One region of the Lysinibacillus sp. NPDC097195 genome, then DNA from elsewhere that is predicted to be linked to it. Evidence: riboswitches for the same ligand, from Rfam matches in the RefSeq annotation. Region 1 holds a riboswitch; the other holds the start of a gene.

What was found. A riboswitch is a leader RNA that binds a small molecule or an ion and turns the genes downstream of it on or off. The one in region 1 is predicted to bind FMN.
Region 2: linked by a shared signal. The riboswitch ahead of ACIQXI_RS10000 (ECF transporter S component) and the one ahead of ribE (riboflavin synthase) in region 1 are both predicted to bind FMN.

The regions. Positions count from the first base shown of each region.
Region 1 covers NZ_JBIWDP010000001.1:1,689,630-1,705,773, reverse strand. Annotated here, with positions in the region: gene ACIQXI_RS08820 (DHHW family protein) at 1-798, shown strand, start outside; gene ACIQXI_RS08815 (hypothetical protein) at 889-1,092, shown strand; gene ACIQXI_RS08810 (CAP domain-containing protein) at 1,289-1,897, shown strand; gene ACIQXI_RS08805 (VanW family protein) at 2,556-3,524, shown strand; gene ACIQXI_RS08800 (HAD-IA family hydrolase) at 3,690-4,307, opposite strand; gene ACIQXI_RS08795 (helix-turn-helix domain-containing protein) at 4,470-5,015, opposite strand; gene ACIQXI_RS08790 (PLD nuclease N-terminal domain-containing protein) at 5,190-5,441, shown strand; gene ACIQXI_RS08785 (ABC transporter ATP-binding protein) at 5,425-6,333, shown strand; gene ACIQXI_RS08780 (ABC transporter permease) at 6,330-7,118, shown strand; gene ACIQXI_RS08775 (ABC transporter ATP-binding protein) at 7,136-7,837, shown strand; gene ACIQXI_RS08770 (hypothetical protein) at 7,824-9,449, shown strand; gene ACIQXI_RS08765 (MDR family MFS transporter) at 9,717-11,240, shown strand; FMN riboswitch at 11,438-11,563, shown strand; FMN riboswitch at 11,684-11,809, shown strand; gene ribE (riboflavin synthase) at 11,978-12,616, shown strand; partial or broken gene ribB (3,4-dihydroxy-2-butanone-4-phosphate synthase) at 12,656-13,267, shown strand; gene ribH (6,7-dimethyl-8-ribityllumazine synthase) at 13,286-13,756, shown strand; gene ACIQXI_RS08745 (spore germination protein) at 13,914-15,356, shown strand; gene ACIQXI_RS08740 (DUF1540 domain-containing protein) at 15,553-15,780, shown strand; gene ACIQXI_RS08735 (C45 family autoproteolytic acyltransferase/hydrolase) at 15,991-16,144, shown strand, end outside.
Region 2 covers NZ_JBIWDP010000001.1:1,924,482-1,940,625, forward strand. Annotated here, with positions in the region: gene ACIQXI_RS09985 (sodium-dependent transporter) at 1-203, opposite strand, end outside; gene ACIQXI_RS09990 (hypothetical protein) at 538-783, shown strand; gene ACIQXI_RS09995 (SH3 domain-containing protein) at 1,000-2,508, opposite strand; gene ACIQXI_RS10000 (ECF transporter S component) at 2,798-3,385, opposite strand; FMN riboswitch at 3,612-3,808, opposite strand; gene ACIQXI_RS10005 (S8 family serine peptidase) at 4,010-7,726, opposite strand; gene ACIQXI_RS10010 (RNA polymerase subunit sigma) at 8,003-9,280, opposite strand; gene sigX (RNA polymerase sigma factor SigX) at 9,277-9,810, opposite strand; gene ACIQXI_RS10020 (ATP-binding protein) at 10,001-11,776, opposite strand; gene ACIQXI_RS10025 (response regulator transcription factor) at 11,769-12,485, opposite strand; gene ccsB (c-type cytochrome biogenesis protein CcsB) at 12,602-13,783, opposite strand; gene resB (cytochrome c biogenesis protein ResB) at 13,780-15,453, opposite strand; gene resA (thiol-disulfide oxidoreductase ResA) at 15,467-16,000, opposite strand.

The DNA of each region.
Region 1 (16,144 bases):
GATATAGATGCGGTTCAGCAATTTGCTCTAAACCATCCCAAAGTAAACATGACATTTATGCTAGCTCCGACTTCCATTGGATTATATCCTGAACGACTACCGTGGTTGGCACCAGTATATCCACAAAAGAAAGTTAATCAGTGGATTGAAAAGCAATTACACAATGATGTAACATTTATCAATGGTTTTGATTTTTTAGCACCACATACAAACGAAGCCATATACTATCGTACAGACCATCATTGGACAACATATGGCGCTTATTTGGCATATGTTGCGTTTGCACAGCAAAAGGGATGGCAGCCCTTAGCACAGAGCGATTTTAAGATTGAAACGGTCAGTGATTCATTTCTCGGTAGTTATCATACTCGAAGTCAGTTTACAGGAGTAGCGCCCGATCAAATACAAGCCTATATACCGCGCAAGCAAGTAGAGACAGAGATGTATATAGCAGACTCTAATGAAACCTTCACAACCATGTATAATAAAAGCTTTCTTACAAAAAAGGATCAATATTCTTATTTCTTAGGTGGCGTGCATGCGCTTATGAAACTTACGACAAAGCTTAATCCACAACAAATGGACCAACAGAAGTTACTAATCATTAAAGACTCTTATGCTCATAATGTTATTCCGTTTCTGACAAATCATATAGCTGAAATACATGTCATTGACCTACGTTATTATAATGGTAATATAACGGAATATATGGCTGAAAACGGTATAGAAGATGTGCTGTTTTTATTTAATACAACAACCTTCGTAGAAGATACGGCTATCTTGAAAATCAATAAGTAAAGAAGTTCGAAGCATGCTGGGAGCAATCCTAGTATGCTTTTTTATTTTAGGAACGTTCTCTACTTGTGATAAGCGCGTGGTGAAGGCTTTGTGGCGATTGTCGGGGTTTTCGTGGCGATTGGTGAGGGCTTTGTGGCGGTTGCCAGTGTTTTTGTGGCGATAGGCGAGGGCTTTGTGGCGCTTGCTAGTGTTTTCATGGCGATTGCCAAATTTTTACCATTAATTAGCTATAAAAATTCTATTTATTGGTTGATGATGTGGGAAATGGTTTTAAATCTACTGCATTTTTTATAGTAATTTATTCCTATTACAACTATATTTCAAATATATTACTAATCAGTTGTGCAAAAAGGCCGTTCTTTTAGTAATCGATACGTCGATTATGTCGGATGTAATACAATTGTAAAAATCCTTCCAAATATTTAGTGATGAATTATGTTGGAAAACTATTTACCATGAAAAGAGAGCAAAACAGGAAGGAATGATTTACATGTTTAAAAAAGTAAAAAAAGTGGCGATGGCATCTGTATTATCGGTTTCATTATTAGTACCGATTAGCGCGATGGCAGCTGATTCATATACAGTAGTAGCAGGGGATTCTCTTTGGAAAATTGCCGTAAAAACACAAACAGGTGTACAGGAATTAATTGATGCCAATCCTCAATTAGCAAATCCTGATCAAATAAATATAGGTCAAAAAATTAATATCCCAACAAATGAGCAAGCATCTGTAGAGCAAGAAGTAGTAAAGCTTGTCAATGCTGAACGAGCAAAAGCAGGGCTTCCAGCATTAACAGAAGATTGGGAGCTTTCTCGAGTAGCTAAGTATAAATCTCAAGATATGCATGACAAAAATTACTTCGACCATACAAGTCCAACGTATGGCACACCATTTACGATGATGAAAAACTTTGGTATTACCTATAAATCAGCAGGAGAAAATATTGCCAAAGGTCAAAAATCAGCAGCTGAAGTAGTTAATGCATGGATGAACAGTGCTGGGCACCGAGCAAATATTTTAAACAAAAACTATACACATATCGGTGTAGGGTATGTGAAAGACGGTAACTACTGGTCTCAAATGTTTATCCAAAAATAATGTAAAAGGAACTGCTTCTAAATTAGGAGCAGTTTTTTTGCATACTATCATGACTAATTTCAAATAATGCTTGGTGAAAAAATAAAGAGTGTATATTATTTTAGAAATCAATAAGAATACTGTAATTTATCGAATATATACTATGAAAGGGATAGAAGATGATGTTATGAAAAAAACATTATACTTCAATGTACAGGTTGCATGAAAAATAAAAACGAGATACATATTTTAGTAATACTTATCATATTTAGTGTATTATCATTTTCATTAAAAAAATTTTTCATCAAGTCCAAAATGGTTATTTTCCTAGAGCGACAACCATTATATTATTCTTATTTGCAACTTTTACTTTATTCATTTTCCTTTTTGGAAAGAACAAAAGATGAGATAATTTGATGTACTTACTATATGCCGAAAACTCAATATTTTAACAGAAAGTACGCCACAAAAGTGATCATCTAAACTTTTGTGGGGTGTTTTTCTTTTAGTTAAATTGTGAATGGAAGAAACCGCTTTTCAAGTGTGTACTGACCTAACTTTTCTTATTAAAAGAACAAATATTAATATCACGACCAATAAAAATACCTGAAAAGAAACACACTATCCTTACGACTCGAATAAGATGTTGCTGAAAGTAAGTTAGAGGTAGGTGTTTAAAATGGTGAAAAACTGGATGGCTGTACTTTGTTTAGGATGTACGATGGCTTTAGCTGGTTGTCAGGTAAAAGTAGGAAATAAACAACATGAAATGGACGATGTAAAGCAGCCGGTTACGTTTACGCAGGACAAGGAGCAGGAATCTGGCCCTGTTATTATTGAACTTGTTGATCCGCAAACGAAGGAAGTTATTTATATGCTGTCACCTCAAGAACTAGGCTATGAAACAGATCCCGAAACGTATAAAAAGAGCATTGAACAATTGGCACAACAACTTGCGAGAGGAACCGAAACAAACGTTGGTTATGATCAGCGGATGGAGCTCGATAAATTGGATGATAACGGACGGATTATAAAAGGAAGTCCACTGGTCATTTTAAAAGAAAGTGAATTAGTTGAAAAGGTGCTTGCAGTATCTACAACGGGTGGCAAGGTAGAAATGCCAATTTATATAACTGAAAGTGGCTATTATCTTGAAGATATTCCGTATTTGGAAGATGTGGTTGTCGCCTCGTATACAACATACTTCAACGCATCAGATGCTGGAAGAAATAAAAATATTGAGCTGTCCGCACAGGCTATTAACAATGTCATCGTTGGCAGCGGAGATTCTTTTTCGTTCAATACGGTTGTAGGTCCACGAGATGAAGCGAATGGCTATCAGCCTGCACCAGAAATTATTAATAAAAAACTTGTCATGGGTATTGGGGGGGGAATTTGCCAAACGTCGTCCACATTGTTTAATGCAGTCGATCAACTTCCGATAAAATTTGTGGAAAGGCATCATCATTCACTAGATGTAGGCTATGTACCGAAGGGAAGAGATGCAACGGTGTCTTATGGAACATTAGATTTTAGATTTCAAAATACGAGTGACGTACCATTTTTAATAAAGGCCACCTATGGACAAGATTTTCTTACGGTTGAAGTGAGAACAGCTGAAAAATACCAAGCAATTTTAACAAACTAGCCCAATAGAACGTGCTAGCATGCAAGTCAGCTTTTATACAGTAGACATTTATAAAAAACAAATATTGCGTGATTCCATACAATTATAATAAGGAATCACGCAATTGTATTTTGCGGAACTATATCTTTCTAGATACCTTTTTTAAGCATAAGGATATGCAATATATTAGACAATATTTAAAATTTCTTTCGGAGCATATACTTTATAATCAGGCTTTTCTGATTGAATTACTTCAAGTGCATCATATCCCCAACCAACCCAAATAATTGGAATACCAACTTTTTTGCAGGCAACGATGTCACGTTGCTCATCGCCAACGTAAAAAACGTCCGATTTATTAATATTCGCTTCTTTTAAATATTTTTTAATGACTTTATCTTTTCCAAAAATATGGCTGGAGCATAGAACTTCGGAGACACAATCGATATCATGCACATTTAAAAACTCTTTGATGTTATCACTTGCATTAGAGGAGATAATGGCGATTGTATACCCTTTGTCTGTAATGGCCTTTAAGACATCCTTGATATGGTCAAATAGATGAACGTCTTGTAATGACTGTTGGTATAATCGATAAAATTGGGGGAGTATGATCGGTAGCTTGTGGAGGGGAAAGTTAAATAATTTACTTCGTTCAATAAGCGATATTTTTTTTAGTGCATCAATATCCTCTAACTTTACTTCTTTAAAATTGTATTTTCTGGCGATGGTGTTCCATACAGAAGCGAAAACAGCCGTTGAATCTGCAAGTGTGCCATCAAAATCAAAAATAATATGTTTCATTTATTTATTCTCCTTTTGGAAGTTGTTGCTTACACTTGCGTTTATGATGACATGAATACGAAAAAAAAGAAATAGAAAATAGGTTAACGAGGAAAATAATTTTTGTGCAATAAAAAAATACAGCAACTATATTTTAGAGTACATGCAACGTAAAAAAGCTGGTTAATGGTTATTATCAGGAATAATAGTCACGGCTATTGTACGTCTAAGAACATTAGCGTTATTATTTTTCCTTTGGTAGTACTTAAGCATTAAATCATGTAACTCTCGTTGAAAGTTTTCAAATTCATCTTCATCAATGTTTAACTCTAAAAGGGAGAAGGTCGCACAATCCTCAGAGTTGCTGTTATTCTCTAACGTAGAAAGATAATTTTGATATTGTGATAACAAAGATAATTGATAATAGGAAATAAAACTAATTTTCTCCTCCATTTTTGTTGTTTTCCAATCGGCTGAATCAAGACGGGCAGCATCCTCATTAAGTACATAGTATTTTTCCGTGACAGATCTAACCTTTTTTTCTTTTATAACTTTGATTACCCCTGCATCGAGTAGCATTTGAATATGCCGATAAAGAGTTGCCTGTGGAACATCTTGGATAATTTTCACCATTTCAAGCGGCGTTAAACCTTTTTCTTTGTTCCGCATTAGAGCCTGAGTTATTTTCATTTTTACAGGATGCATTAAAATTTCAGCTTTATTCACCATATTTTCTCCTTTGTATTAGTAATAAGAAAAAAATTACAACGTATTGTTATCAAATATGATAATAATGTTGATGGTAGCATAAAATTTATTGAAATAACAAGTGCAATTCCAAAAAATGTGTGTTAATGTTATCATTATTAGTAATGATAATGAAAAATAGGAGGAGCATTTATTATGAAACTTCATTACGGGTTAAATGAATTAAAGGATATTGATTGGTTAGCTGTGTTACAGATTGCATTGCCGTTTTTAATAGTAGGTCTCACGCTTATATTGATTGCTTTGTTCGATTTGTATAAGCATCGCAAGGAGAGGGCAAATGTACTTTTATGGACAATTGTTATTTTGCTTTTTAATACAATTGGTCCAATTTTATATTTCACAATTGGCCGCAAAGGAGAAAAAGTGTATGAAGTTAGAAATTAAAAATGTGACAAAAAAATTTAACACAAAGACAGCTGTAAACAATTTTTCGATGGTCGTTGAAACCGGACAATGTGTTGGACTCATTGGACCAAATGGAGCTGGAAAGTCTACGTTAATTAAAATCATTTCAGACATTATATTTGCGGATAAAGGGGAAGTGTTATTAGACGGGAAAAGAATTTCCAAAATGAAAAGGGAAATCGGTTATCTTCCTCAATATCCTGATTTCTACCACTGGATGACTGCAAAAGAAACACTTTTTTTCATGGGACAGTTATCAGGAATATCAAAGGAGAGGCTAATGGATGAAGTACCAACTATTTTAACAAAAGTGGGACTAATTAATGAACAAAATGAAAAGGTTCAGACATTTTCTGGCGGCATGAAGCAGAGATTAGGTATTGCTCAAACCCTTTTACACAAACCAGCTTTTATCGTTATGGATGAACCGGTATCGGCATTAGATCCAATTGGCAGGCGAGAGGTTTTGAATTTAATTCAGGAAATGAAACATGAAACGACTATTTTATTATCTACTCATATTTTAGGCGATGCAGAAGAAATTTGTGAACGTTTTGTCATTATGAAGCAAGGAACCAAAATTGAAGATACGACAATAGATGAACTATTAACAAATAACAAGGAATCGGTTGTGCATCTTGAAGTGGCATCCCATGATATGCAATGGGTGCAAATCATCGAAAAGTTACAGTATGTAAAAAGTGTAGAAGTAATCGGAAAACGAGCGAAGGTTACACTCGAAAATGTTCAAATAAATAAGGATATGCTAATCCGATTTGCAATGGAAAACAACTTGGATATTGTTAGATTTGAAGTTGGAAGCAATGAAACGTTAGAAGAAATCTTCTTAAAAATGGTGGTGAGTATATGAGTCCTTTTTATGTTTTAACGAAAAAAGAATATGTACAGATGTTTCGTGAATTTAAGATTATTTGGTTACCACTTGTTTTTATGTTTTTAGGCGCAACACAACCGGTTGTCACTTATTATTTGCCAGCCATTTTAGGTGCACTTGGAGGAAATCAAGGTATTACCATTGATCCCGCAATGATTCAGCAGAATGGAGCACAAGTAATGGCAGCAACACTTGGCTCACAATTTGATCAATTAGGTATTATGATAATTGTCATAGCCATGATGGGCATTATTCAGTCCGATAAAGCCAATGGAATGCTCGACTTTATTTTAACAAGACCAGTAAATGTAGGGTCCTATATTGGGGGCAAACTTTTTGCTAATTTTTCATTTGTAGCAGTAAGTGTGTTATTTGGATATTTTGTATCGTATGTATATGTCAATTTTTTGTTTAGTCATATTCCATTTTTAAATATGATTTTAGCAATTATTTTTTATTTACTATGGGTTTTATTTATTCTTTCCTTTACTTTTATGGTCAGTACGATTTTCAATGGACAAGGCGTTATAGCGTTAATTAGTATTGTTTGCTTGCTTCTTTTCAAGATGATTAGTGGCTTACATCCAATAATGGATTTAGTAAATCCTGCTGCTATGAGTCAGCATGCAATGATAGTTTTAATAAAGGGTTCAGTCGATTCTCATTTATATGGAAATATGTTAATAACGTTTATATGGATTACTTTAATGGTGTCGATTTCACATAATTGGATTGCTCACAAGAAATATCATAAAAATTAATAGACAGGAGGGGGGACTTGTTAAAAATCACTAATTTACAAAAAGGATATGGTAGTAAACAAATATTAAATGGCCTAGAGCTTCACATTAAAAAAGGAGAAATATTGGGGTTCGTAGGGTCAAATGGTGCGGGAAAGACAACAACATTAAATTGTATAACGGGCATTTTAGAACCAGACGAGGGTACTATTACTATTAATGGTGTTAGCAAATTAGAAGTACTCAACTATAAGAAACAGTTTTTCTTTATTCCAGATACTATTAATATTTTCAAAAATATATCGGGCTATGATTGGATGCGTTTTGTTATGAAATTATATGATAATAAGCAAACAGAACGAATGAAAAATTTTATTACACAATTTGAGATGGAGGAAGCCATACATAAAGCGATGGGTACATACTCTTATGGTATGTTGCATAAATTAATGCTAATTATTGGCTTCACGATTAATCCTCCAATAATAATTATGGATGAACCGTTAAATGGGTTAGATCCTAAGTCGGTGTTAGCGTTTAAAAAAATAGTGCAGTCATACGTTGAAGAGGGTGGTACTGTGTTTTTTTCCACACATCTTCTCGATATAGCTGAAAAAATTTGCAATGCAGTGGCGATTTTAAAAGGTGGTAAAATCATTCTCCATGAAAACGTAGAAGATATAGTTGAGAAAAATACACTGGAATCCCTTTTTATGGAGAAACAAAATGTTGAATACTAAATTTCTTTTAACTAAATTTTTTGTTTCTTCGTTTTACGCCAAGCCTAAACAACCTATGTTAAAGGCAGTTTTAATCATAGCTTTCTGTTATATATTTGTACAATTAACCACTATCAACATAGCAATAAATTATTTAGGAAACACAGAAGAATATCTGTTTTACAATTTTATTATTTCAAATCTTCTCGTTTATGGTCTAGTTATTTATTTTGCCCTAACAACAGTATTCCATTATTTTGAATTTGGCATAATGGCCCATATGCCTATTTCGTCAAAAGATATTATTGTATCGAAAATTGGCAGTATGCTTTTGCTACCAACAGTAGTATCTGCTATCACTCAAATACCTACATTATTATCGTTGGGCTTTAAAGCGAAATTTACAGAAATAATAAAGTTAATGCTTTTTATACCACTATCTAATATACTCATAATCCTACTTGTGTTATTTATCTTAGCGCTTATTAATAGTTTTAGACATCACTTTATCAATAAAGCAACATACTTTATAGTAAATATTATTATACTCTTTATATTGTCCGTATCGCTTTGTGTGACTGTTATTCAATATATAAAAAATCAGCTATTTATCAACATAATAAGCATCGATTTGACAACGTTCACAGCATTAAAGCAGTCATTGAGTAATTTCATTCAACAAATATATGAACTAGTGCTATCCATGCCTATCGTTGGTGACATCGCCTATTCTTTTACGTCCAGTAAATTTTCTCTCCTTTTCATAATGGCGTTACTTACGATGAGTTTAATGAGTGTACTGTTATTCCTTTTCATTGTAAAAATACTATCCATCCATTATTTTGAAAACGGATTACTTGAAGGCAGCCAATTAAGTAAAAAAAGAACAAAAGTTTACCATGTCAAAAATGAGTGGGCAAATTATTTACAAAGAGAATTATGGGTCATTCATACAGAACCCTATTTTAAAATGCAAATTGTACTCGGAGTAGAGTTATGCCCTATTTTGGTCCTGATTTTTTTAACTAGTATGCAAGCAGGATGGCTTCCGATTAGTAGTAATTTTACGAAACAAGGTGATTTTGAACTATATTTCGCCTATGGGGTTTTATTGATCGGCTGTATAAATAACGTCAGTGGCACGCCATACTCCAGAGAAGGTAAATATTATCACCTGTTAAGAAGCTTGCCATTAAACAGCAAGAAAATTTATTTCTCAAAAGTAGTAGTAGCAGCTATTCCTAGTGGCATTGCTGTTACAACAAGTTTTATAATCTTTATGCTATTTGGTTATATGAACAAGGCAACGGTTTTGATGATGCTCACTATCTTAATATTGATGTATTGTTATAATCTACTAACACCTGTTTTTGATATGATTCATCCTAGTATTGACTGGGAAAACCCATCTGAAGCAGTAAAATCAAATCCGAATGTATTAGTTAGTTTACTTTTTGGATTACCAATTTTGGTTATCGTGATGGCTGGTCATTTTTTCTTACTGTGGTTGGGAGTTTCCAATGGCTGGTCAACTATTATTATATTTATAATTACAACCATCATTACGATCGCTTTAAATATTTGGTTTTCTAAATATTATTTTCGAGATAAAACATCAAAATTAGTTTTATAAAAGTTGTAAGTTTGCAACGGGGTTCTAGCTATTTTTTGTTGTGCTAAATCGTGCCAGTCACAAAAAAAGTGACTGGCACTTTCTTGTTGATTCATACGTGAGATTTAACTTGGGTATGTTAAGGGATTGCTTGCTTGACAAAGGATAAAGCACCTTTTAGACTGTTAACATCCTGAACGAAAAGATAATAGAAATATTTGTTGAATATGTAATTAATTGCGTGTTCATTCTTGCGAAGGTATGAATAATTTGTAAAGGAGATTCTTGATGGAAGCATCGAAAAGTATTAGTAATACAAAGTTAGTCGTGGCAGGTTTATTGCTTGCCATTTTTATGTCAGCAATTGACAATACAATTGTTGCAACTGCGATGGGAACGATTGTATCGCAACTTGGCGGAATGGACAAATTTATTTGGGTGACATCTGCTTATATGGTCACTACGATGGCGGGTATGCCTATCTTCGGTAAATTATCCGATATGTACGGACGAAAGCGCTTTTTTATTTTTGGATTAGGCGTCTTTATGATTGGATCGGCTCTTTGTGGTGTCGCGCATACGATTGAGCAACTGAGCATTTTTAGAGCGATACAAGGGATTGGCGCAGGAGCGTTAATGCCAATCGCATTTACAATTGTTTTTGATATCTTTCCTCCAGAAAGACGAGGAAAGATGGTCGGTTTACTTGGTGCTGTTTTTGGTATCGCAAGTGTTGTAGGACCACTTTTAGGTGCCTATATTACCGATCATTTCGGTTGGGAATGGGTTTTTTATATTAACCTGCCGATCGGCATTGTGTCATTGTTTCTTATTATAAAAAATTATAAAGAATCTCCAGTGCTGACAAAACAGAAAATTGATTGGTGGGGAGCCATTACACTTGTATTGGCGGTTATTAGCTTGATGTTTGCATTGGAGTTGGGCGGTAAACAATATGATTGGAGTTCAGCACCAATTATTGCATTATTCATCAGTTTTGCGGTGTTCTTTATTGTGTTCTTTTTTGTAGAGTTGAAAGCGCAAGAACCAATCCTTCCTTTCTTTTTATTTAAGCGTCGCTTATTTGCTTCTTCGCAAATGTTGGCCTTCTTATATGGCGGTACTTTTATTATTTTAACAGTTTATATCCCCATTTATGTGCAAGCTGTCTACGGTGGTTCAGCAACAAACGCAGGACTAGTCCTGATGCCAATGATGTTGGGATCTGTTGCAGGTAGTGCATTTGGTGGTATCTTTTTAACGAAAATAAGCTACCGTAATTTAATGGTTATTTCAGTTATCTCTTATTTTGTAGGTATGTTTTTACTAAGCACACTAACGCCAGATACGGCTAGAATCCTTCTTACGCTGTATATGATTCTTGTAGGTTTTGGTATGGGCTTCTCGTTCTCACTACTACCGACAGCATCGCAACATAACCTAGATGCTCGTTATCGAGGGACTGCGAACTCAACCAATTCGTTTCTTCGTACGCTCGGTATGACGATGGGTGTGACGATTTTTGGAACAATCCAAAACAATGTCTTTACAAGTAAACTAGCAGAAGGTTTTAAAAATATGGGGCAAGGTGCTAATTCTGCAATGTTTGAAAGTGGCGATATGAGACAAATTTTTGAACCAAGTGTGCGTGAGAAAATGCCAGCTAACATTCTAGATATCATTGTTAATGCGATGTCTAGTTCGGTAACGCATGTATTCCTTCTTGCACTTATTCCTATAGTGATTGCAGCCATTTTCGTATTAATGATGGGCAATTCTCGTGTAGTTGTCCCTGCAAAGAAAGACGAATAATAAATAAGGTACTATATGCTCCTTTGTTTGAAGGTTACTTTCTAACTTTTAAATAAAGGAGCTTTTGCTATTTTAGGCGCCTTTTCCTTTCAGCGCCATCTAGATTGTTTTAAGAGCTTATCGTTTTAAGAGATGAAGGCAAACTTTTGGTGGATAATCTTTTAAAATAATGTTATCGTATGAGATAACTAAATAAACATATCCTTCAGGGTAGGGTGAAATTCCCAATCGGCGGTGATGAAGCAATTCAAAGTCCGTGAGCGCAAGCTGATTTGGTGCAAATCCAAAACCGACAGTTACAGTCTGGATGGGAGAAGGGTACTTGTATAAGCTTTTTAAATTCGTAGGACTTTAAAAGGTCTATTTGGCTACGCTTATACGGAAACCGACTTCCCATCATCAACGTTGGGGAGTTTTTTATTTAGTGAAAAATAGAATAAGTATCTGTTCTTCGGGGTAGGGTGAAATTCCCAATCGGCGGTGATGAAGTAATTCAAAGTCCGTGAGCGCAAGCTGATTTGGTGCAAATCCAAAACCGACAGTGATAGTCTGGATGGGAGAAGAACGATGAGATGGCAGCCTGTGGAAAAAAATAAAGCCAATAGGTTTATTTCTTGACGTCTTATTTATTGGAACTCCCAAACCCCTTTTTATAAGGGGTTTTTTGTTTAGCAACAAATGTGGAAAGGAGGATATGAAGCAATTTGATCATGCTATTTTGAGAAAGTAGGGTGAAAATGTTTACAGGTATTATTGAAGATGTTGGCACAGTAAAAACCTTGCAAAGCAATAGACAAAGTATGATTATTACTGTTATTTCGCCAAAAATGGTAGTCGACGTAAAACTTGGTGATAGTATAGCCGTCAACGGCGTTTGCTTAACTGTAACCCATTTTAATGAACACGAGTTGACGATGGACGTAATGCCGGAGACGGTGAAAGCGACGAATTTGCGGCAACTTACTATCGGTGATGCAGTTAATTTGGAACGCGCCATGCCTGCAAATGGACGATTTGGTGGTCATTTTGTATCGGGGCATGTAGATGGTGTAGGGAAAATTATACGTAAACGTCCAATGGCTAATGCAGTGTATATTGATATCGAGCTGCCAGACGAATTAACAAGCTTTTGTATTCCAAAAGGCTCTATTACCATTGATGGTACAAGCTTAACGCTCTTTGAAGTGGATAATAACCGTGTCACAGTATCCCTTATTCCACACACATATAAGGAAACGGTGTTAGGCACAAAAAACATCGGGTCCATCGTCAATATCGAGACTGATTTAGTTGGAAAATACATTATTCATCAGCTACAACGGGGACAGCAATCGTCGACTATTACCAAAGAATACTTAATGAAACATGGCTTTTAACTTGCGAAGAAGGCAAGCAAATATAAGGAGGTGGCCATTTTGCTACATTCTATTGAAGAAGCAATGGCAGATTTAAAGCAAGGCAAAATCATTGTCGTAGTTGATGATGAAGATCGTGAAAATGAAGGGGACTTACTCGCTCTTGCAGAGTTTATGACAGCTGAAACAATCAACTTTATGGCGACATATGGTAGAGGGCTTATTTGTACGCCGATTTCACAGCAGCTTGCACAGCAATTGGTGTTGCATCCTATGGTTGCTCATAATACAGACAATCATCAAACAGCATTTACCGTAAGTATTGATTATCAAGATACGACTACTGGCATTAGCGCATTTGAGCGTGCATTGACGATTCAAAAAATGCTAGAGCCCCAAGCGCAAGCAAAGGATTTTCGTCGACCGGGGCATGTATTTCCACTCGTTGCGAAAGAAGATGGCGTATTAGAACGTAGAGGGCATACAGAGGCTGCAATTGATTTAGCAAAGCTTTGTAATAGTAAGCAAGCTGGCATTATCTGTGAAATCATGGGCGATAATGGGGAAATGTTACGCTTTAATGATTTAGTGAACTATGCCAAAAAACATCATTTAAAAATGATTTCGATTGAAGCATTAGCAACATATCGTCGTCAACAAACGCAAACAGTGTAAAAGGAGAGATATATGATGGGAAAAACTTTTGAAGCACAATTAATTGGCAATGATTTAAAAATAGCGGTGGTCGTTGGGAGATTTAACGAATTTATTACAAGTAAATTACTTAGTGGTGCACTAGATGGGCTAAAACGTCATGGTGTAGACGAAGAAATGATAGATATTGCATGGGTACCAGGTGCTTTTGAAGTGCCCTTTATCGCTAAACAACTGGCTGAAACAAAAAAATATGATGCCATTATTGGTCTTGGAACAGTCATTAGAGGTTCTACGACACATTACGATTATGTTTGTAACGAATCTGCAAAAGGGATTGCTAGTGTATCACTTACGACAAACGTACCTGTTATTTTTGGCATCGTTACAACTGAAAATATTGAGCAGGCAATTGAGCGTGCTGGAACGAAATCTGGTAACAAAGGTTATGATGCAGCAATGTCAGCTATTGAAATGGCAAATTTGCAAAAAATGATTGGCAAATAAGTTTCGAATGACAATCAATAGCGGCAATGAAAAAAGAACTTGTTGTATTGCAATTTTTGCATAAATTTTTAGGCATAGGGAAATATATGTTTAAGTGTATTTTAGAAAAATACATTGTTTGAATCTGGTTCAGTAGGAGATGAGGAATATTCAATCAATGGAACAAGAAATCGAATTGACAACGTTGAAGGAACTATTTCAACGCTCTGCTGACGTTATCTTTCAATCTTATTGCTTTCAACAATATACTGTGCATTTTATAACATGTGAATCGATGTTTGATCAATTTTTATTAAATAAGGTTATTATTGATCGAGTGCAAGCGTTATTCGAAGGTGATTCGATCACATCGCTTGAAGACCAAATTATAACGGAACTACACATTCCTAATCTTCAAAAAATAACCCATTTGGAAGATGCAATTACACGTGTATTTACGGGTAACGCCTTACTTTACTTTGAAGAGGAAAAACTTTTATTTTCAAGCAACATTGCAAAAAAGCCAAATCGAAAGCCTGAAGAAACAAAAGAAGAACAGGTCATAAAAGGACCAAGAGATAATTTTATAGAAGATGTTTTCGTTAATATTGCTTTAATTCGTAAACGATTGCCGACTAATTCATTATGTGTAAATACGATGGAAATCGGCAAGCGTTCTAAAACTACAGTCGCTGTGCTTTACATGGAGGACATTACGAACAAAAAAATGCTCGCCGAAATTAATATGCAATTACGTAAAATTGATACGGATATTGTGATTAGTGGCGATATTTTAATGGAGAGATTAGAAAAAAAGGCTAAAATTCTCCCTCACCATGATTATACAGGTCGACCCGATTATGCCTTACAATCATTAAGTAGGGGGCGTATTCTAATATTGATTGACGGTGTGTCCTATGCCATGATTACACCACCAAATATATTTTTGCTGTTTAAATCGGGTGAGGATAATGATTATCCATCTTTCGTCGGTTCTTTAGAGCGACTTTTGCGTATTGTTGGTGTATTAATAAGTATGCTTGCACCAGGCTTTTGGCTTGCCTTATCAACTTATCATCAAGAGCAAATGCCTATTCTGTTGCTAGCAACCGTTGTACAATCAAGAACCGGTTTGCCTTTTCCTACTTTATTGGAAATATTACTAATGTTATTTATGTTTGAATTATTTCGGGAAGCAAGTCTCCGTTTACCTTCACTTTTAAGTGGAACAATGAGTGTTGTTGGGGGATTAATTATTGGTGATGCGGCTATCAAGGCAGGTATTACAAGCCCATCCATGATTATAGTAATTGCTATTTCCAGTATCGCTGCTTATACGCTTGTGAATCAATCGTTTGTAACAGCCATGAGTATATTCCGTTTATTTGTTATTTTATTGTCGGCATTTTTTGGCTTGTTCGGTTTCTTCTTGTCCATGTTTTTTATTCTTATTTACGTTGCAAATATTCGAGTGCTAGGTGTACCGTATTTAAATATTGGCGCCAATTTGAACTGGCTTGATATCCAAAAATCTTTATTACGTCTAGCGCCAAAGGGGTATGGTAAACGTCCAGAATTTTTACAGCCTCAAGATAAGACCAGGTCCTCCGGTGAAAATTAGTGAATGCTAGTAAACGGTATGCAGGAGCTAGCATTACGAAAGTAGTGTTCACAGATTTTCCCGTTTTATTAGCAAATGAAGTTATTTGTATACTTTGCTTGTAAAAACGCTTGGATTGGACAAAATACGTATTGGAGAGTATAGAGCAATAATGGTTTTTATACTTGCCAAGACCAATCACAAGGGGTGGATAATTATGCCGAATGTTCAAGTAAGCTGTTCAGTATCGAATTGTGTGTTCCATGCTAAAGGTAATTTCTGTGGGGCTGAAAAAATTGCAATCGATATGGATAAGCGTATCGGTAACAAGGATGAGGAGTTTGCTACTGATTTTGAATTGCATACAATGACAGAAGCGGTGGCAAGTCAATCATCAGATACTTGTTGTAAAACATTCAAATCTAAAGAGAAAAGCTTTAGATAATGGGTATAGATTGTTTTAGTACATGTATATAGAAATAAAAAACATTTGCTAAAATAATGTATCTTTGCCTAAAAAATAATGATTTGGTCAAATGCTAAGTTGTCTTCCGTAGTGGAAGGCAACTTTTTTTGTATTATTTTTCTTGACCTTCCAGTTACTTAAACGATTACGATTGTATTAAATAGATAGCGGATTTAGGGGGAGAAGTAAATGGAGAAGTATGATGACATAGAGGTAAAGGTAATAGCATTAAAGGGCGATGCCTATCTGACAGGAATCCAACAAAGTAAGGAACATCTAGTGTCTGCTCATTTAGCCCAACAAGAACTACTTCTTACGTTAACAGCTAATTGTAACACATCAC
Region 2 (16,144 bases), 230 kb from region 1:
CCCCGCCCTAAAATATACTCCGATAATAACATCGGTAGGCCAATCAATAATGTGAACACTACAAAAATAAGGAAAAAAGCGCCTCCACCACTTTGCCCTGTCACATAAGGAAGCTTCCAAATAGCCCCTAGCCCTATCGCGGCTCCCGCCGATGCTAAAATAAATCCTAACTTACTGGACCACTGTCCGTTTTTTTCACTCATCTCTTCATTCTCCTCAAAACTAACTAATCTCGCATTAATTGTACATTAAAATAATAAATTAGAATAGTCACTCCAACTATTTCATTTACTCGCTTTATTACCCAACATAAAAACCTCGAGTAATCAAATACTCGAGGTTTGCACTATCTTATCTTAATTTAACAATTACAATTCCCAGCTTCTTACGAGAATTTATTATAATTCATCCGCTTCAAAGTGCTTGTTATCCTTGTAAAGGACACTTTCATTTGTTTTACTACATTTCCACTCCTCTACCAACTCAAACTCGGCTATGTTACAATTTTTATACAAAAGAGTATTTGGAGTTGAGAATTTGGAAAAAAGTATTAAAAAATGGACTACATATGGATTTTTAATTACCTTAGCCCTAGCAATATTATTTGTTGATTACACACAAACTTTTGATGATTCTATTACAAGTTTTACAACCTATGTACCTGTGTACGACTACATAGTTTCTATCATGCGCTATAGCGTACTAGGTGCATTCGGAGGAATGTTTGTAGGCGTATATGTAGGCTGGCGGTTAAGTAAAAGAACTCCTGGGGATAAGCAATAAATTAAATCACACATCAGTCTATGGGCTTGTGCGTAAAATTACACACAAGTCCTTTTGTTATGCTTTCTCAGTCACTCCAGTAGTTTAACAAATGTCTTTGTAGCTCCCATCAAACAAAATCTTTCAATGTATTTAGTGAGGAGTAACAAAAAAGGATATTTTATCATCAAAAAAAAGATGACTTTTATAGTCACCTTTTTACATGTTAGTCGCAATTTAGTTATTAAATGTTTGTTCGTAACGGTGGAAGAATGCCACTGCGTGCGCTCTTGCTAGAGAATCATTTGGTTTAAACGCTTCATTTGTTTTAGTAGTTGTTAAGCCATTATCACGAAGGAATGTAATAGCTTCTGACTGAGATACAGTCTTACCATAATGCATTGAAACTAAGATCCGAGCGAAGTTACCCCGTGTAATATTTTTACCTGCAATGGCTTGCTTGGATGCTGTGTTTGCACCTAGAACTGGTAGAGCGTATTTTGTAGCCAGTTGGTAGTTTACGTCTCCATACCATGAAGTATTAGCTGTCGTTGAAGCTAGTTCTGATGGTTTGAAGTAACGTAATAGAATTGATAACATTTGGTTTTCCGTTAAGTTCGTGTACGGTTTCAGTAAGTTTTCGTACTTACCTGTTGATGGATTTTTCACGTTTGGATATCCACTAATGATACCGATGTTGACTGCCCACTTAAAATCCTCAGCCCAGTATTGGTTTGCATTGTAATCAGCAAACTTTGATACATCAACGTTTCCTGTTGTTGGCGGTGTTACTGGAGGTGTTGGTGTTGAAGCTGAGTAGTTTAAATAACTTGATGCAACATACCCTGCTGTTCCGTCACTTCTTTTCACAGGATACCAAACAAAATGGTTTTTCTTCGTTGATACTTTTTCATATTCAAATGGACCTGTAATGGTCACCATTTCACCTTCACGTAAAGTACCTAAAGAAGGACTATCCGTAGTAGGTTTTGTCCTAACTGTGACATTCGTTAATGCACTAACTTTTTGATTTGTTTTAAAATAATACTTAGATTTTGTTAATGGTAAATCAAAATCATAGGTCATCTTTGAAAACTTAATATTCTCCTTGCTGTTCGAGTCATATTGAAAATGTTCACGTGAAAAAGGCAGCTCTGTTAAATTTATTAATTCCATTTTATTGATAATTTTTAGAATTTTTTCTTGATAGGCATTGGCATTTCTTTCACCAGATGCTTGAACAATTGGACTATTTACTGGCTTAGTACCGTTATAAGCCATGATAGCGAAATACCATTGTTCTAATACATCTCGTTCCCCTCCGTTGATGCGAGGTAAATCTTTTCGCTTAAACATAGCATCTAGCGTCTCTACACCAGCTTGAATATTATAGACAATATCGTTTTTTAGTCTATCTTGATCGTAACCTGCCTGATTTGTAATTTGCATTATGCCAATTCCATTATCAGCTGTCACAATCACTTCCCCATTCTTATCAAAATGACGCCAATTTCCACTTTCACCTTCCGCTATTGCCTTCACAATTTCAGGAGGAACATCATAACGCAGTGCAGTTTCGGTTAACAAACAGTTCATTGTCGAATAATCAGGGTTTACTTTCGATGTCGAATCATACTCACATGAATTTGCAAGATTATTCGCTAATACATTTTGATCTATGTTTATAGATAGCGAGAGGGTACCGATGGCAATAACACTAATCAATGGTTTCAATATCTTTTTCATGTGTGATGTATACACTTCCTTTCCTATTTTTCAAAGTTAAAAGATTCAAATATATGTTATCATAAACCTAATGTTTGAGACAGGAATATCAACCAATATCTATATTTTTTAACAGTATTGATATATAAATGAAATATCTAACATATAGTATTTGCTTGTGTGATCTGTTATTCTTTCTTATCTCAAAACTTTGCTATAGCAAATTTAAACAACAAAAAACACCTTCTAGACATAACAATCTAAAAGGTGTTATTACTTGAACACTATTCATAATTATACTTTTTTACGCTTATTTTGATAAATACATTGTACGTTGTTGCTCAATCCATTTGCGCATTGTTGTGAACAATAACGCCATAATCGCCGTTAATAATATACCTTTTACAATATTAAACGGCAAAATTCCTGCAACTATCATTGTGTATAATGAATCGCCAACGACTGGCTCCATACCTAAGAAGTACGTGTACATTGGTAAAAATACTGCGTAATTTAACACGCTCATCCCTACTGCCATGACAATTGTTCCTGTTGCCAAACCGCCAACAAGACCTGCGATTGATTTAAAACGATTAAATATAAATGATACTGGTAAAATAAATAATATACCTGTCACAAAGTTTGCAATATGACCAACCGGGACTCCTGTAGGCGTACCTGAGAAAACCCAATCCAAAACATTTTTAAATAACTCTACTAAAATACCCGCTACTGGCCCCATTGTGATGGCTGCAAGTAATGCAGGCATATCGCTGAAATCCACTTCTAAAAAAGCTGGGAACGGTGGAATTGGAAAATTAAAAAGCATTAATAAAAACGAAATACTACTCAGCATACCAATCGTAATAAACGATTGCAGTTTGATATTTTTCTTCATTGAAAACTCTCTCCTCTTTGCTGATTCAATCTTGCAAGAAGAAAGGTGACGACGTAATCGATTGTTTTTCACGAAAAAACCCTTATGCACATCAGCATAAGGGAGAAAAGGCATGATTAAATAGCGCCATTACTAGCTATTTTTTGAGCAAGCAGTGCGATTAATAGACACACTAAAAAAAACGCTCGCACATAGCTTAATTCGTAACAACGAATGACGATCGTACCTTCATCTTCTCCCATCCAGACTATACTGTCGGCCTTGGAATCTCACCAAGTCAGCCATGCAAAAAAATCTTTGCACAGGTCGCGGGCTGAAGAGCCATTATGTAAATCATGCGAGCTATTGTAGTTTTAGACTACACTAGCGATTTACAACTCTATTACCGCCGGTCGGGATTTTCACCCTGCCCCGAAGATGAATCAATATTATTTTATAAATTAACTATAATGTTTTATCTCACAAAAGTAAATACTTCTGCTTAAAAAATTCCGATTAATTTTGTATGCTTTAATGTGTGATTTACAAGCACTGGGTTAAGCGGGTTCCTGACCTTGCGAAGGGAGAAGCACAAAAAGAGAAATTGCACAGTGCAATTTCTCTTTTCGTTTGAACTAAAATGGCTTAGTACTCTTCCTCGGTAACTTCATTATTATTGCCATGTCCGTTTCCGTTGCCATTGCCATTGCCATTGCCGTTACCATTTCCGTTGCCATTGCCATTACCGTTACCTGGCTTTACAACAACCACATCAAATGTTAGTGTGTGCTCACCATATGTTACTGTAATTGTCGTATTTCCTTGACCTTTTCCTTTTACAACACCTGCCTTGACAGTAGCAATCTTATCGTTTGCTACTTTATATGTTGCCAGTTTTGTTACATCTGTTTCCGTTGTTGTTCCATTAAAAGTAGTGACTTCTGTAATTTTCACTGCCACTTCTTTACCGATTCTCGTTTCAACCTGAGCTTGGTCAATAGCTAGTGAAACGATTGGTGCTTCCACAACCGGTGCAGTAACTGTCACGTTGGCTGTTACTTCATTTTTACCATGTGAAATAGTAATTGTAGTCGTGCCCTCAGCCACCGCAGTCACGATTCCATTGACGACAGTAGCGACATTTTCATCCCCAACAATATAAGACGCTTTTGACGTTACATCTTCCATCGTTGCCTCACCTTCTGCAGGCGTTGACGTTTCTGTTACCGTCAATTGTGCAGTATCCCCAGCTGTCAGGTTTAACGTTGTTGGATTTACTGAAAGCGTTACGACTGGTTCTACTACCTCTTTTTCATAGATGATTGCTTTACCTACATTGCCAGCAGCGTCATTAATTACGACTGACACAGCATTCGTATCTGCAGTTACTGGGAATGTGAAGCTACCGTCTTGATTTAAATCGAAAGCAACTGGTGCTTGTACTTCGCCATTTATTGTCGAAATATAAGAAGCTTTTAATTTATCATTTAAATTGTACTGTAAACCATATAAATATAATTCTTCATTGTAGTCGATATATTTATCGGTTACTTGGCCAGTAGCGACACCTTCAGCTACCGAACCAGTAATTTCTGGTTTAGTCGATTTCACGACAATTGGTCCAACATAATCTGAAACTACGCCCGTTGCTGCAAGAGCAGTAAAATCAATTGTATACAGACCGTCCGGAATCGTTGTGGCAGGTGCTGCTCCCCATGGTTTATACTGCCCACCAATATTCAGCGTATAGGAGCCTTTTCCTAGCGCAGTCCCTGCATGAAGATAACCAATATAACCGTCTCCGTATTCTCCACCGTTAGGATTCATAATATCCCACAGCTCGATATAATTCGTTGTTACATCGCCCGTTAAAGTAAACGAAAGTACAGCTGAGTCTTTCACTCCATCTCCATTAAAGGATAAGTCTGTTTCAGTAATTTTATAATCTTTAATTTCAGTCGCTGCCGCATCACCAAAATCAGCCGCGAATGGTAATGAAATTTCTGTCGCGCCACCGTTAATATAAATATACCCTAGTATTTCAGAGCCATTTGGTGCCGTGGCTTTGGAAGCAGTTAAGGTAATATTTAGAACTTGCTCACCAACTAGGTTAAATGTTGGCTGATCTACAGTAACTGTCGCATCACCAAAAGTTTTCGTCACATCAATCGATACATTGTAATTGCCGCCGTTGCCTTTTATATCTTTTACTACAACTTGTTTTGTTACAGAAATATCCTGCTCTTTAAGTGATTGAGGGCCGAATGTAACTGTACCTTTTAAGTTTTCAGAAATAGCACCGCTTCCATCTATCACTGCGCTATCAAGTGCGTAGGCAAGAATTTCAGGATGTACTGCCGCATAAGCATTTACACGCCCAGCCCCCTGAGCAAATACATCGTATTTTGTTTTATCTAAAACTTTAGCTGTATTGGAAAGCGCCACTTTTACATCAAACGCAGTCCAATCAGGGTTTGCTTGTTTGATTAATGCCACAATACCAGCAATATGTGGCGTTGCCATTGAAGTACCTGTTTTACGAGCATAGGCTTCCCCATACTCCGCGTTAGGGAAATCTTTTTTATACATTGGAATCGTTGACATAATATTTGTTCCAGGTGCACTGACATCTGGTTTAATGTCAAAGTTTGGTGTGGATGGGCCACGGGAACTTGAAGCATTCACCTCATCACCCGTAGTCGTCGTCGAAGCAAATTGACTAAAGCTTACTTTTCCAGTTCCTCCTGCTAATGCAGCGCGAATGGCATCACCATCCGTTTGGGACATATCAAATGTTGGTAAAAACTCAAATGAATCACCGAGGAAAGTGCCTGAAATGTTCGGTGCATTCGTGCCACCAGCAAAGTTGTGGATAATGGTTGCGATTGCTCCATTTGCTTTAGCATTGGCAATTTTATCAACAAATGCGATATTACCGCGAGAAATCAATGCTACTTTACCTGCTACATCAATTCCTGTGAAGTCTTTTACTTCTCCATATCCTGGAACAGCAACGAGGTCAAAGTCTCCTTGCAGCTGTGTTGTTAAATTTTGACCAAAAGTCGTACCCATTAATGGCAATTGCTTTACAAAACTGTAGTCGCCAACTGTAATATTTACTTCCCCGTTATACATCACTTCAGGATTTGTTGTATTACCAACAGCAATTCCTAATCGCGCGGTTGCAGGCGTACCCATTGTTCCTCGATTTGGACCAGAGTTCCCTGTTGCAATAACCCCGATTGTCCCCGCAATCATAGCATTATTAATGGCAAAAGAACCCGCATCGGTTTCAGAATTAGCTCCCCCACCTAGCGAAAGGTTGATGACGTCCATTTTCTCCATCACTGCTGTTTCAATTGCTTTTACAATACCCGATGTTGCACCACTTCCATAAGCCCCTAAAACACGGTAAGCATAAAGGTCTACTTTTGGCGCAATTCCTTTAATACCGAATTCATTTGCGCCGATTGCCGCGATTGTTCCCGCAACATGAGTACCGTGAGATGTATAGAACGCACTTCCTTTTTCATTAAATTCAGGTGTCCCAGCAGGACGTTCTGTAGGCGATGTTTCCGATGCGTCGTCATCTGCTCGTGGCTTCGTGTAAGTTGCTGAATTAGGAATAAAGTTTTTTCCCCCTTTGTAAATGCCAGCAAACTCAGGATGATCTGCATCAATACCAGTATCTAATACAGCTACTTTTATCCCTTGTCCTTCTAAGCCTTCCTTCCACAGCTGTTCAATGCCGAGGAACGAATTACTCGTATTCATTCGAGCTTCTAATTGCTCTTCCTTCTTTAGTTCAGAGGATTTCACCGTATTATCTTCTGAGGCATACACCATTGCATCCGGTTCGATCAATGTAATGCCTTCTACTGTCAGCAATTTGGGAAGATCACTTGCTTTGACAGTTGCCGCAAAACCGTTTAAAACAGTATCAAATGTGTATCCTTGAGTCATTTGTACTTTCTTACTCGCTAATTCTTTTTTAACTTTTGCTTGTTGTGTTTGTACATTTGCACGGACCTCATTTGCTCGTGCATTAGAAAATTTTTTGCCTTTGACTTGGTTTATTCCTTGTTCTAGAGCTACAGGCTTTTCAGATAAATGAATAATAACTGCAACATCTTGATTGCCTGATATATTTTGCAAACTTTCGTGAAGAGTTGGACCATCTTTCGATAAGTTTAGCTGTTCAGCGATAGCCGCCTTTAGTTGAATAATACTTTCGCTTTGGCTATCCTGCTTGAATGGCTTCGCTTCTTCAGCTTGAGCATTCGTCAATGGAACCATTAGAGAAAGCACCATAATGAAAGCAAGCATACTACTTAAAAATTTCGTAAACTTAAAGTTTTTCAAATCTCATTTCCCCTTCCGCTTTTAATTGTCACACTTTTCAATTTAGTGTGGTATTTCCAATTTATCACAAGGAAACTATTTCGAATATCTGAATATTCAAATATCGATATTTATTAGTAGTTTATTATTGAGAGATTAAATCTATCTTCCTAGTCAGTTAACATGCAAGTAGAACTTTTAAATGAGAAATGTTGCACATTAATTTGTTACACAAAAAAAATGTACACGACTAACATTTAGTCATGTACATTTAAAATAAGCTACTTTTATGAATTTTTACGGCAACATTTGTTTATTTGCTCCTACCGGCATGGGTAGAAACTGCGTTAAATCAAAGCCCTCCCAATTATCCTGTACAACGTTATCGAGACGAAGCTTTTTATCAAAGCTTGACGCGGTCAACATCATTGCTTCGATTAATTGCGTTGCCCGTACAGCATCCATTGTCGCTAAATCGAGCGGTGCGTCAAATGTAACGACAACGCCCCCATCTTCTTCTTTTACAGTATAAGTGACATTGTCTGGAACGACTGGCACATAAACATCATCTTTTTTATCGCGCATTGTAAGTAGTGCCTCTATAACAGTAGGATACGTTTGATGAAAGTCGGGCGATAAATATTCCGTGCCATTCTCCTCAGTATATAAGTAATAATTATAATGATTAGCATTTGTTAACGAAATAGGCTCACTTGGCTCACCAGCTTGAGAAAATTCGTAAGCAGAACCATCAGCATGTTTTAATGTAATAGCTTTATATTCAGAGTCAGCAAAAGTATCTTTTAATGAGTTTAAATATTTCGTTACAGATGCCGATGCTACATCGTATTCATTTTTGTCTGGTAGTACATGAACGAGCGTTTCGCCCTCTTCTTTAAGTTCACCTTTGTACGGATGGTAATTTGCCAATCCAAGCGCTTCCTCATTAATTTGAGGTGCATATTTTTCATACATTTGTAAAGTTGTTGGCTTTTCCTTACCAAAGTCCGCTGTTATTTTTTCGTTCGGTATAATATACGTCATCGGAATACTATCAGCATTGCCCCCTGTTAAGCCAATTCTAAATACTGCTGCATTTGCTAAATCCTCTTCGTAAACGGAAGTACGTAGCGTCAGCATACGCGCATGTTCAGCGCCAATATTAGCTTTCATCACGCCATCCGCATTATCACTTTCACTTACTTCCTGATCTTCTTGTAAAGTAGAAAAATTCTCAATAGGGGCATTTGCCTCATTGTTAGCGGGCGTATTATTCGATAAATACACATAACCTGCTACAGATAGTACGAAAATTGCCGCAACACTACTTAAAACAGGCCATTTACTTTTAGAGCGCTTTATAGGCTGTACATCTTGATGAGTAGACATCGATTGCTCTTGTTCTTTGTCATCCTCTTGTGGTTGCATCGCTTCTTGAAGATGAATATTATCTTGCAACCGGGCATCGGCAAGCAAGCGTTTCAGCACTTCCTCTTTCGAACGATGGTCAGTCAGCTTTGGGGCATTGTTCAACATTTGTTCAAGTTGGTCATCATCAAATTGTTTATGTGTCATTGCCTTTTCGCCTCCTGTTCCATAGCCTGTTGTAGATGTTGCCTTAAAAATTTAATGGCTCGATGTTGTGTCGTTTTAACCTTCGCCTCTGTCCAATCAAGTATTTGCGCAGTTTCTGTTATCGATAAATCTTGGAAATAGCGCATAATAATCACCATTTTTTGATCCCCTGTACATTTTTCAAGTGCAGACTCTATCTGCTTTAATTCATCACTGGCCTCTAACACATCTTCCGGTGATGGTGTGGTTGAATGTAGTTGTTCCGTTTCCCAGTCAAAAAAATCGAGCGAATGCTTTTTCCGCACAGCTTGCTTACGAAAATGATCGATTGCGACATTTTTAGCAATAGCGAACAGCCATGTTTTTTCACTGCTGTTTCCTGCGAATTGTTCATATGAACGCAGTACACGGACATACACCTCATGTGCAAGGTCCTCAGCTAGTGTACGATTTTTTACAAGATAAATAAGAAACTGGAACACGTCTTGATGGTATGCATCGTATAATCGATGGAACACGGAGTCATTCAAAGCACTCCACCCCCGTTCTCATAGTATTTGTCGTTTATCGCTTGCACAAGTTACATCCAATATATAGTTGGATGAAATTTCACAAATTGCTCATACATCACTAGAGCCGACTTGCAGCCGGCTCTGTAAGATAGGCATTTATTTCAGTAAACTTTAAAGAATTATGATAGAACAAGTTAACGAAGCAAATTTAGTCAAAAGGTAAATAGAAAGTAAAGGTAGTACCTTCTTTTAATATACTGTCGACCATAATATTGCCCGAATGAGCCTTGACAATATTGCGAGCAATCGCAAGCCCTAAGCCGGTTCCTCCTTTAGAACGGGTACGCGCTTTATCAGCCTTATAGAAACGTTCAAAGACGTAAGCTAAATCTTCTTGTGGAATACCGTGGCCAGTGTCTTGCACAGAGATTTTGGCAAATGTCGGTTCTTGCTCGACTTTCACCGTAACAGAACCTTCATCCGTATGACGCAGTGCATTATCGACTAAATTCGTTAACACTTGTTCAATGCGGTCCTCATCCATACTTATAAGCGCATCGTCATCGAATTCACTATTAAAGATGAGCTGGACCTGCTTCTCTTTTGCTACTTGCGCAAATTTTTGCGTAATGCGCTCAAATGTTGCATTTATCGGGACTTCATCTTTATAGAGCGTCATATGACCAGACTCCATGCGCGCTAAATCCAATAAATCTGTTACTAATCGACCCATACGCTTGGATTCATCATAGATAATTTTCGTAATTTCATTGCGTTCTTCTTGATCTTGAATAAAATCATCATCCATCAGCGCTTCTGAGTAGCCCTGAAGCATTGAAATAGGCGTACGTAGCTCATGTGACACATTAGCAATAAAGTCTGAGCGCAGTTTTTCTAGACGATGTTGCTCTGTCATATCACGAATAACCGCGACTGCCCCTCGTATCAATTCCCCACTATAAAGCGGGCTAATCGTAAATGTGTAATAATTTCCATCCATTTCAATTTCTTCTTCTAGCTTATCTTCAAACATTAATACATGATCGAGCATATGGTACAGCTCTGGTGGTATTGGCTTAGCGCTTTGCGAACCTTTATTGACAAACCATTTTTGCATTAAGCGCTCCGCCGGTGGGTTGCTAAGTAAAATCGTGCGATCACGATTAAATGTAATAACAGCATCCGTCATAGAGGTTAAAATATTAGACAATTGCTCATTTTCTTGATTAATAACTTCTAGATTATGCTTTAGTTGACGCCCCATTTGATTGAAAGCAACAGCAAGTTGACCTATTTCATCATTTTGCGTTGTTGGCATTTTGGCTTCGAAATTGCCTTTTGCAATTTCAAAGGCTAGCTCGCGCATTTTACGTAATGGCGACGTAATACGTGATGACAAGAAAAATGCGAAAAATGTCGTTAACACAAAAGCAATAAATGCCGCTAAAAAGACAATTTTCGTCGTCTCTTTCGATGTTTTATGTAACGCATCAGGACTTTGATAAATAAAGACGGCACCGTGTACTTCATCTTCTACGTTTAGTGGGAAGCCTAGCACAACATACGACTCCATTTTTGCTTCATCTGTTGAAGAGGGCATTAGCATTTCCTTAATAACTGGTTCATCGGACTTAAAAATTTCGTGGAAAGATTTATTTGCTAAAATGGCATCTTGAATTTCTTCTTTATTAACGCCTTCCTGCATAGCAAATGATACTTCCAAATGATTAATAGCAATAAGTGCATTCGTACCTTCAGGTAAAATTTCTGTTAAGAGTTGCGAAGTCGATTCCGCCGTCTCATTGTCATCCACAATACTCGCTATTGTTGCAGCGGTTTGACGTAGGGAAATCTCTGCTTGTTGCATATGGTAGTTTTGAAGAAATTCGAGCATTAAAACCGTGAAAACAAATAATACAAATGAAACGAGAAGCAATATGGTTACCCATAGCTTCCCGACAACACTGTTCCATATTCTATTCATTGACAACCTCAAATTTATAACCAACGCCCCAAACAGTCACAATCATTTTAGCGGCGTTTTCAGATACACGATTAAGTTTTTCACGTAATCGCTTAACATGTGTATCAACTGTACGTAGATCACCAAAGAAATCGTAATGCCAAACCTCTTTCAGTAATTGTTCACGGTCAAATACTTTGTCAGGAGATTTTGCAAGGAAATACAATAATTCATACTCTTTCGGCGTTAAATTCACTTCAATGCCTTCCGCCGTTACACGGTGTGCATCATGATCAATCATTAAGTGTTGGAACACCACTAAATCTTTTGATGATGATGCATTCGTCGTAGGAGAGAATGCTTGTGAGCGACGTAAAATCGCTTTTACGCGAAGCACTACCTCGCGTGGACTAAACGGCTTTACAATATAATCATCTGCCCCAAGCTCGAAGCCTTGTACACGGTTCGCTTCCTCACCTTTAGCAGTTAATAAAATAATTGGCGTTGCAGCACGTTCACGTATTTCTGCACAAACTTCTAGCCCATCTTTTTCAGGCATCATAATATCTAGTAAAATACAGTGATACTCTTTTTCTAAAGATTTCTCGATCGCTTCTTCACCATTCTCTGCTTCGTCGACTTGGTATCCTTCTCGCTCTAAATACATTTTTAATAAGCGGCGGATACGATCCTCATCGTCTACTACTAATACTGAAATATTTTCTGACACTTTCACGATCCCTCTCTTCCGATCTTTCTCTACCCTCTATTGTACATGGTACACTACGTCTTGAAAAGAAAAGAAAGCCCTTTCGCTGCAGCGAAAAGGCTTTTCGTTTCCCATTGTTACGCGTAGGAGTGTAAACCTGCAAGAATTAAGTTAACAGCAATTAGGTTAAATAAAATAATACCAAAACCAATTAATGCTAACCAAGCTGATTTTTCACCTTCCCAACCTTTAGATAAACGTAGATGTAGGAATGCTGCATAGAATAACCATGTAATAAGAGCCCATACTTCTTTCGGGTCCCATCCCCAGAAACGACTCCACGCAAGTTGAGCCCAAATCATTGCAAAAATAAGAGCGCCTAACGTGAACACTGGGAAACCAATAATAACAGATCGATAGCCAACTTCATCTAGTAATTGCAAATTGACACGTTTTACAAGCGGTTGGAACATGGCGCTTATTCGACGACGTGCAATAAGGCGAATTAACAAGTAGAGTAATGACCCTACTAATAATGACCATACAACTGTTGTTAATTTTTTAGCATTAACGAGTGCAGGCATCTCTACTAGTGGAGACATACCATGTTCCTCTACAGCCTGATAGTCATGCATCCCAAATAGCGGTGGGAAATTATACGTAATCTGACGAGCTACCCCTTCTTTATCGGTATACGTGTATTTCGATTCGTAATCCATTGCACTAAATGTAGAGGATACAATAACGAAACCAAGCACAACAACTAAACAATACATTACGGCTTCAAGCCAAAATCGTTGCTTTGAAGGCTTCGTTAAATCCACAACTTTTAATAAGTAAATTAACCCTGCAACAGCACTAATAGCTAAAATTGATTGGCCCATTGCAGCTGTAATAACGTGAATTGTTAACCAATAGCTTTGTAATGACGGTACTAACGGACTGACTTCAGTTGGGAACATCGACGCGTATGCAATAATTAATAGCGCTACAGGTAACGCTACTAAGCCAAGCGCTGTCAGACGGTAAATAAAGAATATTAAAATGAATGCGCCAACAATAAACATCCCAAAAGCAGTCGTAAATTCAAACATATTACTAACAGGTGCGTGACCTGTATGAATCCAACGTGTAATAAAATAGCCAAGTTGTGATAAGAAACCAATAATTGTGACAATAATCGCGAGATTACCCCATTTACCGGTATTTTTACCCGTAGCATTCGCTTGTTTAATGGAACCTCCGAATAATAAAGTAGCTACTAGATAAGCTAAGAATGCAACAAATAATAGGTTTCCACTTAAGTCAATCAAACTCATAAGGTGTTGTCACCTTCCTTTTTATTATTGCCACGATTAGTGGACACTTCGCCTTCTTCTGATGTGTCTAACTGATCTTTATAGCTTGGAAGACCAGCAAATGCAGTCACGGCATCTAAATCTTTTTTCATGCTAAACATATTTTTATTTACATGGGCAGCCATCAATACACGACCATCAGGCTCTACCTGTAACCAAAGTCGACGGTGATTCCAATAGGAACCAATCGCAACGCCAATCATGAAAATAATACCACCAATAAATAAAATAGGGATTGTGCGGTCTTTACGAATTGTAAAGCCTGACATATTACGTGTCTCCACACTTTCAAATTTCATTTTGTATTGGTTTTCACCTAGTGGTTCTAATGTTTGTTTAATCGCAACGAAGCTTGTTTCACCTTCTGGCGTTTCTGGTGTCGTCATTTTAAATAGAAATGCTGGATTATTAGGAACGGACGTCGCTGTTTGCGGTACACCATTTTCAAAACCAGAGAAATCTGGCGTGTAGACAAGTAGTTTAACAGATGTACCATTGCCTAAATCATACTCTTTTTTAGGGTTGGTCAAATCGATTTCTACTTTACCAAGTGATTGCTCAGTTGTTTTATTTACTAGTTCGAAATTCATTTGCTTTAATTCATTGAGACGATAATCCATTTGATAAAGTGCGTAGCCGTCTTCTTTTAAAGGATGGTTTACGCGAACAGAATAATCTTTCACCTTTTCTAGATTATCTGTATCACCAGCAATGGCATCTTCAGGCTGTTTGTAGAGCGTAACATCCGTTTGGAAGTTTTTCGCAACAACGTTGACACCCTGTTTTAGCTGTTCGCCCTGCGGAGTATTATCATGAGTTTCTAAAATAAACTTATGATTTTCAATAAAATAACCTTCCATGCCAGTTATTGCACGTGTTTCACCTTCACGCACCCATATCGATTCATCGACATAGAAACCAGGAACTAAACGCAACATTACCCCTGCTAAAAAGATAATGAGGCCTACATGATTTATGTACGGACCGTAACGAGAGAAACGCCCTTTTTCTGCTAGCAAAGCACTTCCGTCTCGACGAACAATATATTTCATTTCAGTCATTTTCTTTTCGACTTTATCAAGCGTCTCTTCAGGACTTGCTGTTACTTGTCCTTCTGCAACAATTCGTTGGCGCTTCATAAAGCTTTCGTGGCGCTTAACACGTTGATTTTTCAATGATTTATAAAGTGGTATTCCACGGTCAAGACTCGCAACAATAATCGATACTGCAAGCATCCCAACTAATATTTGGAACCACCAAGAACTATATAAATCTGAAAGACCTAATGTATAATAGATTTTCCCTACAATACCGTAAACATCTTCATAATAAGCTCCCTTTTCGATATCAGAAGCTTTTACGTAAAACTCTTGCGGCAGTAACGTTCCGATTGAAGCTGCTATTAATGTAATTATAATTAATGCTATCCCAACTTTAACACTAGAGAAAAAATTCCAAATTTTATCGACAATTGTTTTGTTATACGTTTTTGAGCGAATCGCCGTACCATCATAGCGCATGTCGACTACTTTATTGAGTTTTTCTTCTTCGGTTAAAGGACGACCACATTTCTCACAGAGCTTCGTGCCAAACGGATTACTATGTCCACAAGCACAAATAATATTCTCCATCGTCAATTACCCCTCATTTTGGCTTTATTAATTCCATGTAAGAAGCGATTGTCGCCTCCGTCATTTCTCCAGTAGTAATTTTTACTACTTTACCATCAGGATCAATTAAAACAGTTGCAGGTAAATTTCCAACATTATAAGCCGTCATCACACTTTTTGTTTTGTCAATTACGACAGGAAATGTCAATCCATACTTATCAACAAAATTTTGCACTTCAAAATCTGTTTGGGCAATGTTGACAGCCAACGTTTGAACACCAATGTCTTTAAAAACTTGGTACTGGCTATTCATTGCTGGCATTTCCTTCTCACATGGCTTACACCAAGTTCCCCAGAAATTTAAAAATACCCCCTGCCCTCTATAATCAGACAGTTTGTGTTTCTCACCATCTAAATCTACTAACGTGAAGTTCGGTGCTTCAGAGCCAACTGCAACTAACTCTACCTTATCCTTTGTCGCTGTCCCGTAAACGGTGTACCCGATGGCAAGCGCCAAAATAACTAAAATAACGGTACGGGTTACAAGACGTTTCTTCTTTTTCTCCAAGTTAATAAACCCCCTTACTTAAATAGGCCTCGAGGAAATTTTATCGATATTTAGTGTTTGTACGAGAAATATCTGTTAGAATTCCTCGAGGCTTATTTAATTCATTGTTTGCTGGATAAAATTAAAACAGGTGTACTATTCTAA